DNA from 3 places in the Brachybacterium sp. AG952 genome. Region 1 is predicted to be linked to each of the others. Evidence: predicted binding sites of a transcription regulator. Region 1 holds the regulator's gene; each other region holds the start of a gene.

Region 1 (3,992 bases):
CATCGGCTCGGCCGGTGTCGACGACGAGGTCGCTGTGATGACGGCGCAGGACGCGAAGGGCCTTGAGTTCGACATCGTGGTGATCGTGGAGCCGGCGGAGCTGATCGACGCGCACGGCGCGGGCGACCTCTACGTCGCGATGTCGCGCTGCACGCAGCATCTCGGGGTGGTCCACTCCCGGGAGCTCCCGGCCGGCATGGCGGGCTGAACCCTCCGCCGACGCCCCGGGACCTCAGGGCCCCAGGGACGGCGATCGGCGGCCGTGGCTTCCCCTCCACGACCGCCGATCTGGTGTGCACCTCGTCGGTGCACGAGGAATATCTTAAACACAGTCCGACCCCCTCCTGCACCATGTCCAGGAATCTCTCCGGATCCGTGCAGACGGCGGGCGGCGCTCAGCCCGTCGCGCCGCCCCCGGAGGTCGCCCCCTGCACCTGGAAGCCCTCGGCGCGCAGCCGCGCGATCGCGGCCTCGAAGTCGTCGAGGGAGTCGAAGTCCTGGTAGACGCTCGCGAAGCGCAGGTAGGCCACGAGGTCCAGCTCCTGGAGCGGCTGCAGGATCGACAGGCCCACCTGATGGGCGTCGATCTCCGCCTGCCCGCTGAGCCGGATGGTCTCCTCCACCCGCTGGGCGAGCAGGGCGAGCTGGTCGTCACTGACCGGACGGCCCTGGCAGGCCTTGCGGACGCCGGAGATGACCTTCGCCCGGCTGAAGGGCTCGCTCACCCCGGACCGCTTGAGGACCGACAGCGAGGCGGTCTCCGAGGTGGAGAAGCGTCGCGAGCAGCTTGGGCACTGGCGGCGGCGCCGGATCGTCGCGCCGTCGTCGGACGTGCGCGAATCGACGACGCGCGAATCGGGGTGGCGGCAGAACGGACAGTGCATCCGCTCAGGGTACCGGCACGCCCCCCGCTCAGCGCGAGGCATCCTCCAGCACGGGCAGCTCGAGCTGCTGACCGGCGGTGATCCGGCCCGTGGGCAGATGGTTGAGGCTGCGGACCTCGTCGACGAACTCGGCCTCGTCCATCCCCTCGGGGGCGTGCTCGGCGGCGTAGTCCCAGAGGGTGTCGCCCGCCTCGACCGTGATCACGGCGGGCTGGGCGGACTCGGTGCCGGCGAGGGCGGCGGGGAGGTCGAGCGCGAGGAGGGCGATCGCGGCGACCGCGAGGCCGAGCAGGAAGGCGACGCCCGTGAGGAGGCGCCGGCCGCGGCGGGTCGGCTCGAGTCGAACACGCGGTCGAGCGACGGCCTCGCAGGCCTGCTCGTCCTGCCGCGGGAAGGGAAGGACCGTGGCGGTATGGGTACGCATCTCCGAACTCCTGTTCGATCGAATCTCTGTGCGACTGTAGCCCGCGGTGCTCGCGACACGCAAGAGGAACATCGAACACATGTTTGGCATCCGCCGCGCGCCGCCCTACGCTGGGCAACGAGGACAACGGAACCCGATGGGTCCGACAGACGACGCCAGGAGGCCGCACGATGACGCCGAGCACCCCCAAGCCGACCCGGGCCCGCGGCGAGGCGCCGGCCGACGAGCGCACGGCCGGCCTGACGCGTCGCCAGCGCCTCGTGCTGGAGACGATCAACGAGGCCGTCGCCGCGCGCGGCTACCCGCCGTCGATGCGCGAGATCGGCGATGCCGTGGGCCTGACCTCCTCGTCCTCCGTCGCCCACCAGCTGCAGACCCTCGAGCGCAAGGGCTTCCTGCGCCGCGACCCCAAACGTCCGCGCGCGATGGAGGTCGTGATGCCGGAGGTCGACGACGCCCCCGCCCCGCCCGTCGAGATCGAGCCCGGCGGCAGCTCGGTGAACGTCCCGCTGGTGGGACGGATCGCCGCCGGCATCCCGATCACCGCCGAGGAGCAGGTGGAGGACGTCTTCACCCTTCCCGAGCGCCTGGTCGGCGGCGGGGACCTCTTCCTGCTGCAGGTGGTCGGCGACTCGATGATCGACGCCGCGATCTGCGACGGGGACTGGGTGGTGGTCCGCTCGCAGAGCACCGCGGAGAAGGGCGAGATCGTCGCGGCGATGATCGACGGCGAGGCGACGGTGAAGACCTTCGTGCAGCGCGACGACCACGTGTGGCTGATGCCTCACAACCCGGCCTTCGCCCCGATCCTCGGCGACCACGCCGAGATCCTCGGCAAGGTCGTCGCGGTGCTGCGCTCGGTCTGAGCCCCCGGGCTCGCGAGCCTCAGGAGCCCGCGGCGTGCCTCAGGAATCCGCGGCGAGCCTCCGGAGCGCGCCGAGGGCGACCTCGGGGTCGGCCGTCGGCCACAGCGGCGGCATCGACTCGCGCAGGAACGAGCCGTACCGCGCGGTCGACAGCCGCGGATCGAGCACGGCGACCATCCCGCGATCCGTCTCGCGCCGGATCAGCCGCCCCGCCCCCTGGGCCAGCAGCAGCGCGGCGTGCTGGCCGGCGACGGCCATGAAGCCGTTGCCGCCGTGCTGGGCGATCCGCTCCTGCCGGGCCGACATCAGCGGGTCGTCCGGGCGGGGGAACGGGATCCGGTCGATGGTGACCAGGCGCAGCGAGCGGCCGGAGACGTCCACGCCCTGCCACAGCGTGAGCGTGCCGAACAGGCTCGCGTCCTCGTCCTCCCGGAAGGTGCGCACGAGGTTCGCCATGGAGTCCTCGCCCTGCACCGCGACGGTCAGGTCCAGCCGTGCACGGACGTGCTCGGCGGCGATCTCCGCGCCGCGGCGCGAGGAGAACAGGCACAGCGCTCCCCCGCGCGAGGCCTCCACCAGCTCGGTGAGGTGGTCCAGCATCGCCGGGGAGGGGCCGTCGCGGCCCGGCTGCGGGAGGTGGCGGGCGGTGTAGAGGATGCCCTGGCGGCGGTAGTCGAAGGGGCTGCCCACGTCGATGCCCGCCCAGGCCCCGGAGTCCTCGGCGGCGGGGATCTCGTCCTCGGCGACCCGTCCGCGGCGGGCGAGGCCCACCTCCCCGGCGGCCGCCTCGAAGCGGCCGCCGAGGGCGAGCGTCGCGGAGGTCAGCACCGCGGTGCGGTCCTCGAGGATCGCACCGCGCATCGCCGCGGCCACGCTCAGCGGCGCGACCTGCAGCGAGGCCCGACCGGTCGCCTGCCCGCGGGAGACGGAGACGACGTCGTCCTCGCCCGGGTCGCTCAGGCGCTCGCACACGTCGATGATCTCCTGCAGGTTCGCCCGCACCGTCTTGCGCGCCCCGGCGGAGGAGTCGTCGCCGGCGTCCTTCGCGTCCGAGTGGGCGGTGCGCGCCTCGACGCGGACGTGGCCGACGGCATCGGCGAGCTGATCGGGCAGGTCTCCGAGCACGCGGCCGTCGGGGGCGAGCTCGAGCGCGGCACGCAGCTCCTCCCCCGCATCGTCCAGAGCGGTCGCCGCGACGCCGAGGCCGCGCAGGTCCCGCACCGCGCCGCGCAGCATGCCGGGGTTGAGGACCTCGGTGACGGCGCTGGTGACCCGGGCGGTGAGGTCATGGGCCTCGTCGAAGACGACGACGTCGTGCTCGGGGATGATGCCGTGGCGGTCGAAGGAGTCGATCGCGAGCAGCGCATGGTTCGTCACGACCACGTCCACCTCGCGCGCGACCTCGCGGCTGCGCTCGGCGAAGCAGTCCTGGATCATCGGGCAGGAGGTGCCGATGCACTGGTTCCCGGTGACGGACACCTGACGCCAGGCACGGTCCGAGACGGCGTCCTCGAGCGAGTCCCGATCCCCGGTGTCGGTCTCCTCCGCCCATTCCCGCAGGCGCTTGACCTGGGTGCCGAGCTTCTCGCCGCCGGTGCGGGAGGGGTCCGAGGACGCCTCGGAGAACAGGGCGCCGGGCTCGATGTCGACCGGATAGCCGCCGGCGATCTTGTGCTTGCACAGATAGTTCGCGCGCCCCTTGAGCAGCGCGAAGGTGGGGGTGCGCGGCAGGTGCGGGGCGAGAGCCTCGGCGAGCCGCGGCAGGTCCTTGCGCACGATCTGGGTCTGCAGCGCGATCGTCGCCGTGGAGATGACCAC
Region 2 (3,992 bases), on a different contig from region 1:
CGGGGACGCTGACCCGTGGCCAGACCGTCGGTGACGAGCTGGGGCGGTGGGGTCGAGGGCCGACGGTGGAGCTGCTCGACGAGGTCCGGCCCGCCGAGTTCGTCGAGCACCTGCTGGGAACGCTCGAGGCCGGTCTGGGCTGAGGGTGCCGACGGCTCGGCCTCAGGCCGCGTCCTGCTCCGGTGGCCGTGCGCGTGAGCCAGTGGGCGGCAGGACCACGAGGTAGTCCACCCGGGCCGCTCTTCTTCCTGCGGGAGGATGCGGCCGCTCTGTACCCCGTGGTCGCGACGTCGTGGGCCCTGCGTCGGGAGCGGGCCCTTCGCCGAGAGGCCGCGCGTCCTCGGGGTGCACCTCGGCAGCCTGCACCTCGCCGTCCTCCTCCACTGCACGGAGCTCCGGCAGCGCGAAGAGCCGGTGCACCGGGGTGAGCACGTCATGGTCGGGCTCCGCGGGGCCTCCCTCGCCGACGTCCGGGACAGCCGGTGCCTTTCCCGCCTTCCGCAGCGCCGTGCCGACGGGGTCGAAGTTCACGCCGCGCCGTCGGGCGGTCTGTCCATAGCGGGTCGTCCATTCGACCGTGCGTCGTGTGCCGTCCTCGTCGGTGATCACCCGAGCTGTCGCGGCCGCCGCCTCCTTCTGGTTGTCGGCGGCGCAGAGCCCGTTGCCGTTGTCGAGGCTCGTCGGCCCGCCCTGCGACCAGGGGACGATGTGGTCGATCTGCCGAATGCTCGCATCGCAGTGCGGAGCGCGGCAGGTCTGGTGCGCGTAGCGGAGGAGGCGGCCGAGGCCGGCCGGGAACGCCCGTGATCGGGACTCCACTGCGACGAGCTGCCCGTCCTCCGCGTCCTGGAGGAGCTTCCGCAGCGCGAGGACGACCTCGGGATCCGGGTGCTCGAGCGCGCGCAGCATCTCCTCGCGGATGTGCTCGTACGGGACCGCGCCGAGTCCTTCCACGGTCGCGGCGTCGGCATGGCCGGGCGCGAGCAGGGAGCGGTCGGTGATGATCACGCCGATGTCGACCACAGGGAGCTCGCCTCCCTCGCCGCGGCCGAGGACGGTGTCGGCGAGGAGATCGGCCATGATCTGCTGGTGACCGCGCCGGTCGCCGTCGGCCCGCGACCGCTCGGCGGCCACCGACAGCGTCTTGCGGATCCGCGCGGCGTCGAGGCCGGGCAGATGCGCGGTCAGAGTCGCCATGCCGTGCCGTCCGCGGCGCACGGTGACGCTGCGCTCCCGTCGCGCCACGCGGTGACGCGCGGCCGCACCCTCGGGGTCCAGCGCGTGGAGGATCCGCGCGGCCTCGTCGCCCCATTCCCCCGGTCCGCAGTCCTCGAGATCCGCGAGATGCGCGCCGAGGATCCGGTCCACCTGCTCCCGCTGTTCAGGCGTCGCCGGCCCCATCGCCCGCCCCACCTGGTGACCTGCGGCGGGCATCGCCCGCCCCTGGGCGAGAGCCCGGAGCACGCGCGGCATCGAACGGACCAGCCGCCTGCACGAGGACATGCTCTGCCCCGCGGCCGACGTGGACTTCTTCAGCGCGGCTGCAGCCTCCGCACGCGCGACCCTCTGCGCCTGCCGGGGCGTCTCCCCGCGCTCGAGGCTGTCGTCCGCGACCGCCGACTCGAGACGGACGAGGGCACGCGCCTCGATCGCCGCCACCGCGCCGGAGAGCTTCCGCAGCTCCGTCAGCAGGGCGATCGTCCGCTGCGCGTCGAGCGCCTCGAGATCGGCCGATCCTCGCTCCCCGAGCCGTGCGAGCGCCGCCTTGGCCTGGATGACGTCGATGCCGTCGACGACGAGCTCCTCGACCCCCGCGGCGAGGCTCGGCGCGCCACCGGGCCGACGGGACTCCCCGTCGGACTCCGGAGGCTCCACGGCCCCACCGCACGAATCGAATGACATGCCTGTATTTTCGCAGGTCTGTTCGATGAACGGAAGAGCTGCGCCATCACTACTGATCAGTAGTCCGGAATTGTGGAAAACCATCCTGTGTGGAGGAGACGTGACGCTCACGCACCTCACGGCCATGGGTCCGGTCGCCGCGATCGGCCGGAGGGAACGGGCGTCGCCGACCCCACATCGTTTCGAACGTCGCGTGACTCCTGTTCGCGCTCTCGACCGATCCCCGCTCGAAGAATCAGCAGGAACACCGACAGCGCGAGCGGCGGTGATCGACGGTAGCATCCCGTCGACCACCGCCGCTGCAGACCCCGAGGCCGAGGTCACCGGTCCCCCAGGGGCTCACCCCCGCCCTGCCCACCGCTCGCGCGATGAGCGGCGAGGACACCGTCGAGACCGCCCCGACCCCGCCCCGTCTACCGCCCGAGCGTCGTCACCTCGACCTCGAAGCAGCGCCGCGGCCCCTTCTCCCCGCGGGCGGGCTTCCAGCCCACGCACCGTGCGGTCCCGACCGACGGATCGTCCTCGAAGGCTACGAGCACGGAGCCGGGCAGCGTGACCGGGGCGTCGAAGGTGACGTCCCAGCGCAGCGGCTTCGACAGGTCCACCCTCGCCTCGGTGAAGGCGCGCGAAGCGGTGTACATCCCGTGCGCGATCGCCGAGGGGAAGCCGAAGGCCTTCGCGGTGACGGCCGAGAGGTGGATCGGGTTCACGTCGCCGGAGACCGCGCCGTAGCGCCGTCCGGTGTCCGCGCCGAGCACCCAGCGGCCCGTCGGCTGCGGCGGTTCGAAGTCGCGCCGCGACCGCCCGCCGACCGACGTCGAGGCGTTCGCACCCGTCGCCCCGGCGCTCTCGGCCGACGACGCGACACTCGAGGGCACGGCACCGGCAGACGCGGCGCTGGACGGCGCCGTGCCCGAGGGCTCCGCCGCGGACGGCTTCCCGCCCTTGACGAGATAGGTGGAGACGTCGGTGGCGATGATCTCGCCGTCCTCGCCGAGGATCGTCGAGACCGCCTCGAAGGTGCGGCCCTTGCGGTGCGGGCGCAGGTCCCGCACCCGGCACTCGACGTCCACGAGGTCCCCCACCTTCACGGGGCGGTGCTGGAGCACCTGGTTGCGCAGGTGCACGAGGCCCAGCAGCGGGAAGGGGAAGTCGCGCCGGGCCATGAGCGCGAGCGAGACGGGGAAGGCGAGCACGTGCAGCACCCCGGGGTGGACCAGGTCCGTCGCGGGACCGCGCATCAGGTGGTCGAAGTCGCGGGCGCGCTCGGCGTCGATCCGCACCTTCCTCACCCGGTAGGCGATGTTCGGCAGCGTCTCCGCGCCGCCGCCCGCGCCGCCCTTTCCACCCTTCCCGCGCTTCCCGCCGAGGCGGGAGCGGGGGTCGAGCGCGGCGGCGTAGATCGCGGGGAACGAGGGGACGTCGGAGAGGTCCTTGACCTGCTCCGGCGCGCCCCCGGCGTGCGCCGCGGCGCCCTGCCCCGCCCTCACTTGCCCACCATGTTCTGGCCGCACACCCGCAGGGTCTCGCCCTGCACGCCCCCGGCCTCGTCGCTCGCGAGGAAGGCGATCGCCTCGGCCACGTCGACGGGCAGCCCGCCCTGCTGCAGCGAGTTCACGCGCCGCGCGACCTCGCGCGTCAGCGGCGGGATCTTCGCGGTCATCTCGGTCTCGATGAAGCCGGGCGCGACCGCGTTCGCGGTGCCGCCGAGCGGGGCGAGACGTCCCGAGAGCGCGTCGACGAAGGCCATCACACCCGCCTTGGACGCGGCGTAGTTGGTCTGGCCGCGGTTGCCGGCGATGCCGCTGGTGGAGGCGAGCGAGACGACGCGCGGCTGCGCGCCGAGCACGCCGCCTCCCTCGCCCTGGGCCTCGAGCAACGCCTCGGTGAGCGCGATCTGGCTGGTGATGTTCACGGCGAGCACCGGGTCCCAGCGGTCCGGGGTCATGTTGGCGAACAGCTTGTCCCGGGTGATGCCGGCGTTGAGCACCAGCACGTCGAGGGTCAGCCCCTTCTCGCGCAGGAACTCGACCACGCGGCGCCCGGCGTCGGCGGAGGTGACGTCGAGCTGGAGCGGGATCGCGCGCAGC
Region 3 (3,992 bases), on a different contig from region 1:
TCCCAGGGTTGATCGCGTCGCATCGGCGGTCCACGCGCTCGCCGGTCGTGCGGTGCTCCGTCATCCGTTCCCTCGCCGCATGCTCTGCCGTCGCGTGGCTTCTCGGAACATCGGTGTCGGATGCGCGGCTCGCGGATGCGCATCGTCGTCGGTAGGTGCCGAGCGGATCGAGGTTGATCGCCCCGCGGGTCGCGCTGCGGCCGTGACGGGTGGTCCAGCGGACGGTGCGGCGCACGCCGTCCTCGTCGCGGACCACGCGTGCGGTCTCCCCGGCGAGCTCCTTCTGGTTGCATGCGGCGCAGAGGCCGTTGCCGTTGTCGAGGGACGTCGCACCACCCTGGGACCACGGCGTGATGTGGTCGATCTGCCGTATCGGGGCGTCGCAATGGGGTCCGCGGCAGGTCTGGTGGGCGAGGGTGAGGAACCTGGTCAGCGCTGCGGGGAACGCCCGCGATCGTGACTCCACCGCGACCAGATTGCCGTGGTCGAGATCGGCGTAGAGCTGACGGATCGTGAGCGCGAGGTCGGTGTCCTCCTCGGACTGGGCTGCGCGGAGCATCTCCTCGCGCACATGGTCGTAGGGCACGGACCCGAATCCTTCGACCAGGGCGGCGTCGGCGTGCGCGGGGGCGAGGAGGGAGCGGTCGGTGATGACGATCCCGACATCGAGCGTCGTGGGGTCGATGCCGTCGCCGCGGCCGATCAGCGCGTCGGCGAAGAGGTCGGCCATGATCTGCTGGTGCCCGCGCCGGTCCCCCTGGGCGCGGGCGCTCTCGGCCGCGACGTCGAGTCCCTTGCGGATCCGAGCGCCGTCGATGCCGGGGACGAGGGCGGTGATCCGCGCCATCCCGTGGTCGGTGCGCCGCACCGTCACGTGCCGCTCCCGCTTCGCGGCCTGGTGGCGCGCGGCGGCACCGGCAGGGTCGAGGGCGTGGAGGATCCTCGCCGCCTCGTCGCCCCACTGCTGCGGCCCGCACCCTTCGAGCTCGGCGAGCCGGGAGGTGAGGATCGCATCGACCTGTCGACGCTGCTCCGGGGTCGCCGGGCCCAGGACCGAGCCGACCTTGTGGGCGGACTGCGGGAGCATGCGCGCGGAGGAGAGCGCCGAGATCATCCCGGGCATGCTGCGGACGAGCCGGCGGGAGGTCGCCAGCGTGCGCCCTGCGACCGCGCGGGAGGACTTCAGCGCCCGCGACGCTTCGGCGCGGGCCACCAGCGCGGCCTGCCTGGGGCTCTCCTCCCGTCGGAGGCAGTCCGCCTTCACCGCGTCCTCGAGGTGCACCGCTGTCCGCGCGCGCAGCGACTCGAGCGCTCCTTCCAGGCCGACGATGGTCTCGAGGAGCGTCATCGTCCCGTCGATGTCCAGCGAGTCCAGGGGCGCGGAGCCCCGCGCACCGAGCTCGGCGAGGACCTCGCGGGCGGCGAGGAGGTCGAGCTCGCCGATGGTCAGCTGCTCGGCGTCGACCTGGATCGGGCGGTCCGCACGAGGAGGGAGCTCGCCGGCCGGATCCCCGGACGGGCGGAAGTGCTCCCCGGACGGGCGACCATGTTCCCCGGACGGGCGGCCGTGACCGCCGGAGGCGCCGGCGGCACCTTCGGGGATCTCGCGCTCGTTCGAGGATTCCTTCGACATGCCTCAATTTTCGCACGGCCATTCGAGGAAGAGAAGACCCACAATGCAGCTACCGACCAGGAACTTCGCTGTGTGGACAACCCGGACGTGGGGAGGACAGGTCGACGGTCGCAGCAGGCAGCGGCACCAGCACCCGCCCGCCGAACTGCAGAGACACACCCATCTCAGGCCCTCGACTGCGCGTCTGGATCCGAGGGGGAATGTCAAGCGGCGTCGATTCCTGTGGATAACTCGGCTGCCGTCCACGGTCTTCCGCACCGAATTGCGGACAGCGCACTGTGGAAAACCAATACGTGGGGAGGAACCCTCGACACGACGCTGTGGATGACTCCGCTTCGTGGAGGAACCGTCCAAGCCGCACCGGGACGGGGCCGCGCCCGGAGGGGCGGGCCGCAGCCCCGCTCAGCTCTCCTCGAGCACGCTCGCGCCGGGCGCCGAGCCCCGCGCGATCAGGCAGGACTCCACCAGCCCGCCCTCCGTCAGGCCTGCCGCGATGGTGCGCGCGGCAGCCTCGTCCTCGACCAGCGCGGCGACCGTCGGCCCGGAGCCGCTGACGATCGCCCCGATCGCGCCGAGCCGCTCGGCGGCCTCGACGACCTCCTCGAGCCGGGGATGCAGGGCGAACGCCGCGGCCTGGAGATCGTTGTGGAGGGTGTCGGCGAGCAGTTCGAGGTTGCCGCCGCTGAGCGCCTGGAGCTGTCGCTCGTCGATCTCGGGTCGCTCCGGCGGCACCCGGCCGCCCGCGAGCACGAGCTCGTCGAAGCGCCGGAAGACCTCCGGGGTGGAGAGGTGCCCGCCGGGGACGGCGAGCAGCCAGGTCCACTCGCCGTGGGTGAGCACCGTGGTGAGGTCCGCACCATTGCCGCGGCCGAGCGCGGTGTGGCCGAGCATCGAGAAGGGCACGTCGGCGCCGAGCCGTGCCCCGAGCGTGCGCAGCGCCTCGGCGCCGAGGCCCAGCCCCCACAGCCGGTCCAGCGCCACGAGCACCGCCGCCGCATCGGCCGAGCCGCCCGCCATGCCGCCGGCGACGGGGACCTGCTTGCGGACGTGGAGCGCCGCCGCCTCCCGCACCCCGCACTCGGTGCGCAGCAGCTCGGCGGCGCGCAGGGCGAGGTTGGTGCCGTCCAGCGGCACCTCCCCCGGCACCTCGGAGGTGATCTCGAGGCTCATCTCGTCGGCGCGGGACGCTGTGACTGTCTCGTAGAGGTCGACCGCCTGGAACACCGTCGCGAGCGCGTGGTAGCCGCGGCCGTCCACGCCGCCGACGTGCAGGGACAGGTTGATCTTGCCTGGGGCGCGCACGACCACCCGTTCGAGGGCGCCGCTCACCCCTCGGCTCCCGTCGCGTCGTCCTCGGGCGCGGGGCCCCCTGTCGGACCATCCGTCCCGACCTCGCCCTCGGCCTGCTCCACCGCGGCGTGCGCGATGGCGCGGAACTGCTCGACCTCGAGGGTCTCTCCTCGAGCCGACGGGTCGATCCCGGCGGCGCGGAGGATCTCCTCGGCGCGTGCCGCGGTGCCCGCCCAGCCGGCGAGCGCGGCGCGCAGGGTCTTGCGGCGCTGGGCGAAGGCCGCATCGATCACGGCGAAGACCTGCTCCCGCTCCGCCGCGGAGCCGAGCGGCTGCTCGTGACGGACCAGCTGAACGAGTGCGGAGTCGACGTTGGGGACGGGCCAGAAGATCTGGCGCGAGATCCGTCCGGCGTGGACGGCCCGGCCGTACCAGGCGGCCTTCACGCTCGGACCGCCGTAGGTGCGGGAGCCGGGCCCGGCGGTGAGGCGGTCGACGACCTCGGACTGGACCATGACCAGCGCCGAGCGGAGCGAGTCGAAGCGCTCCAGCATGGTCAGCAGGATGGGGGTGGCGACGTTGTAGGGCAAGTTCGCGACCAGCATCGTCGGCTCCCCCGCGCGGGGCAGCCCGGGCAGCTCGGTGACCTGGAGGGCGTCGGCGTGGACGAGGCGGAAGCGCTCCTCCTCGACGCCGCGGGCGCGCAGGGTCAGGGGCAGCAGCTCGGCGAGGCCGCGGTCGAGCTCGACCGCGACGACGTCCGCCTGCGCCTCGAGCAGGCCGAGGGTGAGGGAGCCCAGACCCGGCCCCACCTCGAGCACTGCCTGACCGGGCTCGACGCCGGCACGTCCGACGATGGTGCGCACCGTGTTCGGGTCCATCACGAAGTTCTGACCGCGCTGCTTCGACGGGCGGATCCCCGCGGCCTCGGCGAGCTCGCGGATGTCGCGGTGGGTCAGCAGCAGGCCGGCGCCGTCCTGCTCGCCCCCGCGCCCCTGCTCCCCCGTGCTCATGCCGCGGCCGCCTCGGGCCAGCCGTACACGTCCTGGGTGGTCGCCCGCACCGCGCG

The links. Region 1 encodes LexA, which represses DNA repair genes until DNA is damaged. Its sites were predicted from a motif close to TCGAACANNTGTTCGA; they were not measured.
Region 2: DEU31_RS04550 (HNH endonuclease signature motif containing protein) is a predicted target of LexA. The motif match lies at 1,913-1,928, and genes of this name have one in related genera.
Region 3: DEU31_RS12540 (HNH endonuclease signature motif containing protein) is a predicted target of LexA. The motif match lies at 1,644-1,659, and genes of this name have one in related genera.

Annotation. Positions count from the first base shown of each region.
Region 1 covers NZ_SNXV01000002.1:24,582-28,573, forward strand. The annotation lists gene DEU31_RS05565 (AAA family ATPase) at 1-208, shown strand, start outside; gene nrdR (transcriptional regulator NrdR) at 396-884, opposite strand; gene DEU31_RS05575 (LysM peptidoglycan-binding domain-containing protein) at 913-1,308, opposite strand; gene lexA (transcriptional repressor LexA) at 1,479-2,174, shown strand; gene DEU31_RS05585 (ATP-dependent DNA helicase) at 2,214-3,992, opposite strand, start outside.
Region 2 covers NZ_SNXV01000001.1:1,024,529-1,028,520, reverse strand. The annotation lists gene DEU31_RS04555 (nucleoside hydrolase) at 1-143, shown strand, start outside; gene DEU31_RS04550 (HNH endonuclease signature motif containing protein) at 163-1,902, opposite strand; gene DEU31_RS04545 (MaoC/PaaZ C-terminal domain-containing protein) at 2,316-3,392, opposite strand; gene DEU31_RS04540 (3-oxoacyl-ACP reductase) at 3,389-3,992, opposite strand, start outside.
Region 3 covers NZ_SNXV01000005.1:24,031-28,022, forward strand. The annotation lists gene DEU31_RS12540 (HNH endonuclease signature motif containing protein) at 1-1,633, opposite strand, end outside; gene DEU31_RS12545 (4-(cytidine 5'-diphospho)-2-C-methyl-D-erythritol kinase) at 2,036-2,962, opposite strand; gene rsmA (16S rRNA (adenine(1518)-N(6)/adenine(1519)-N(6))-dimethyltransferase RsmA) at 2,959-3,936, opposite strand; gene DEU31_RS12555 (TatD family hydrolase) at 3,933-3,992, opposite strand, start outside.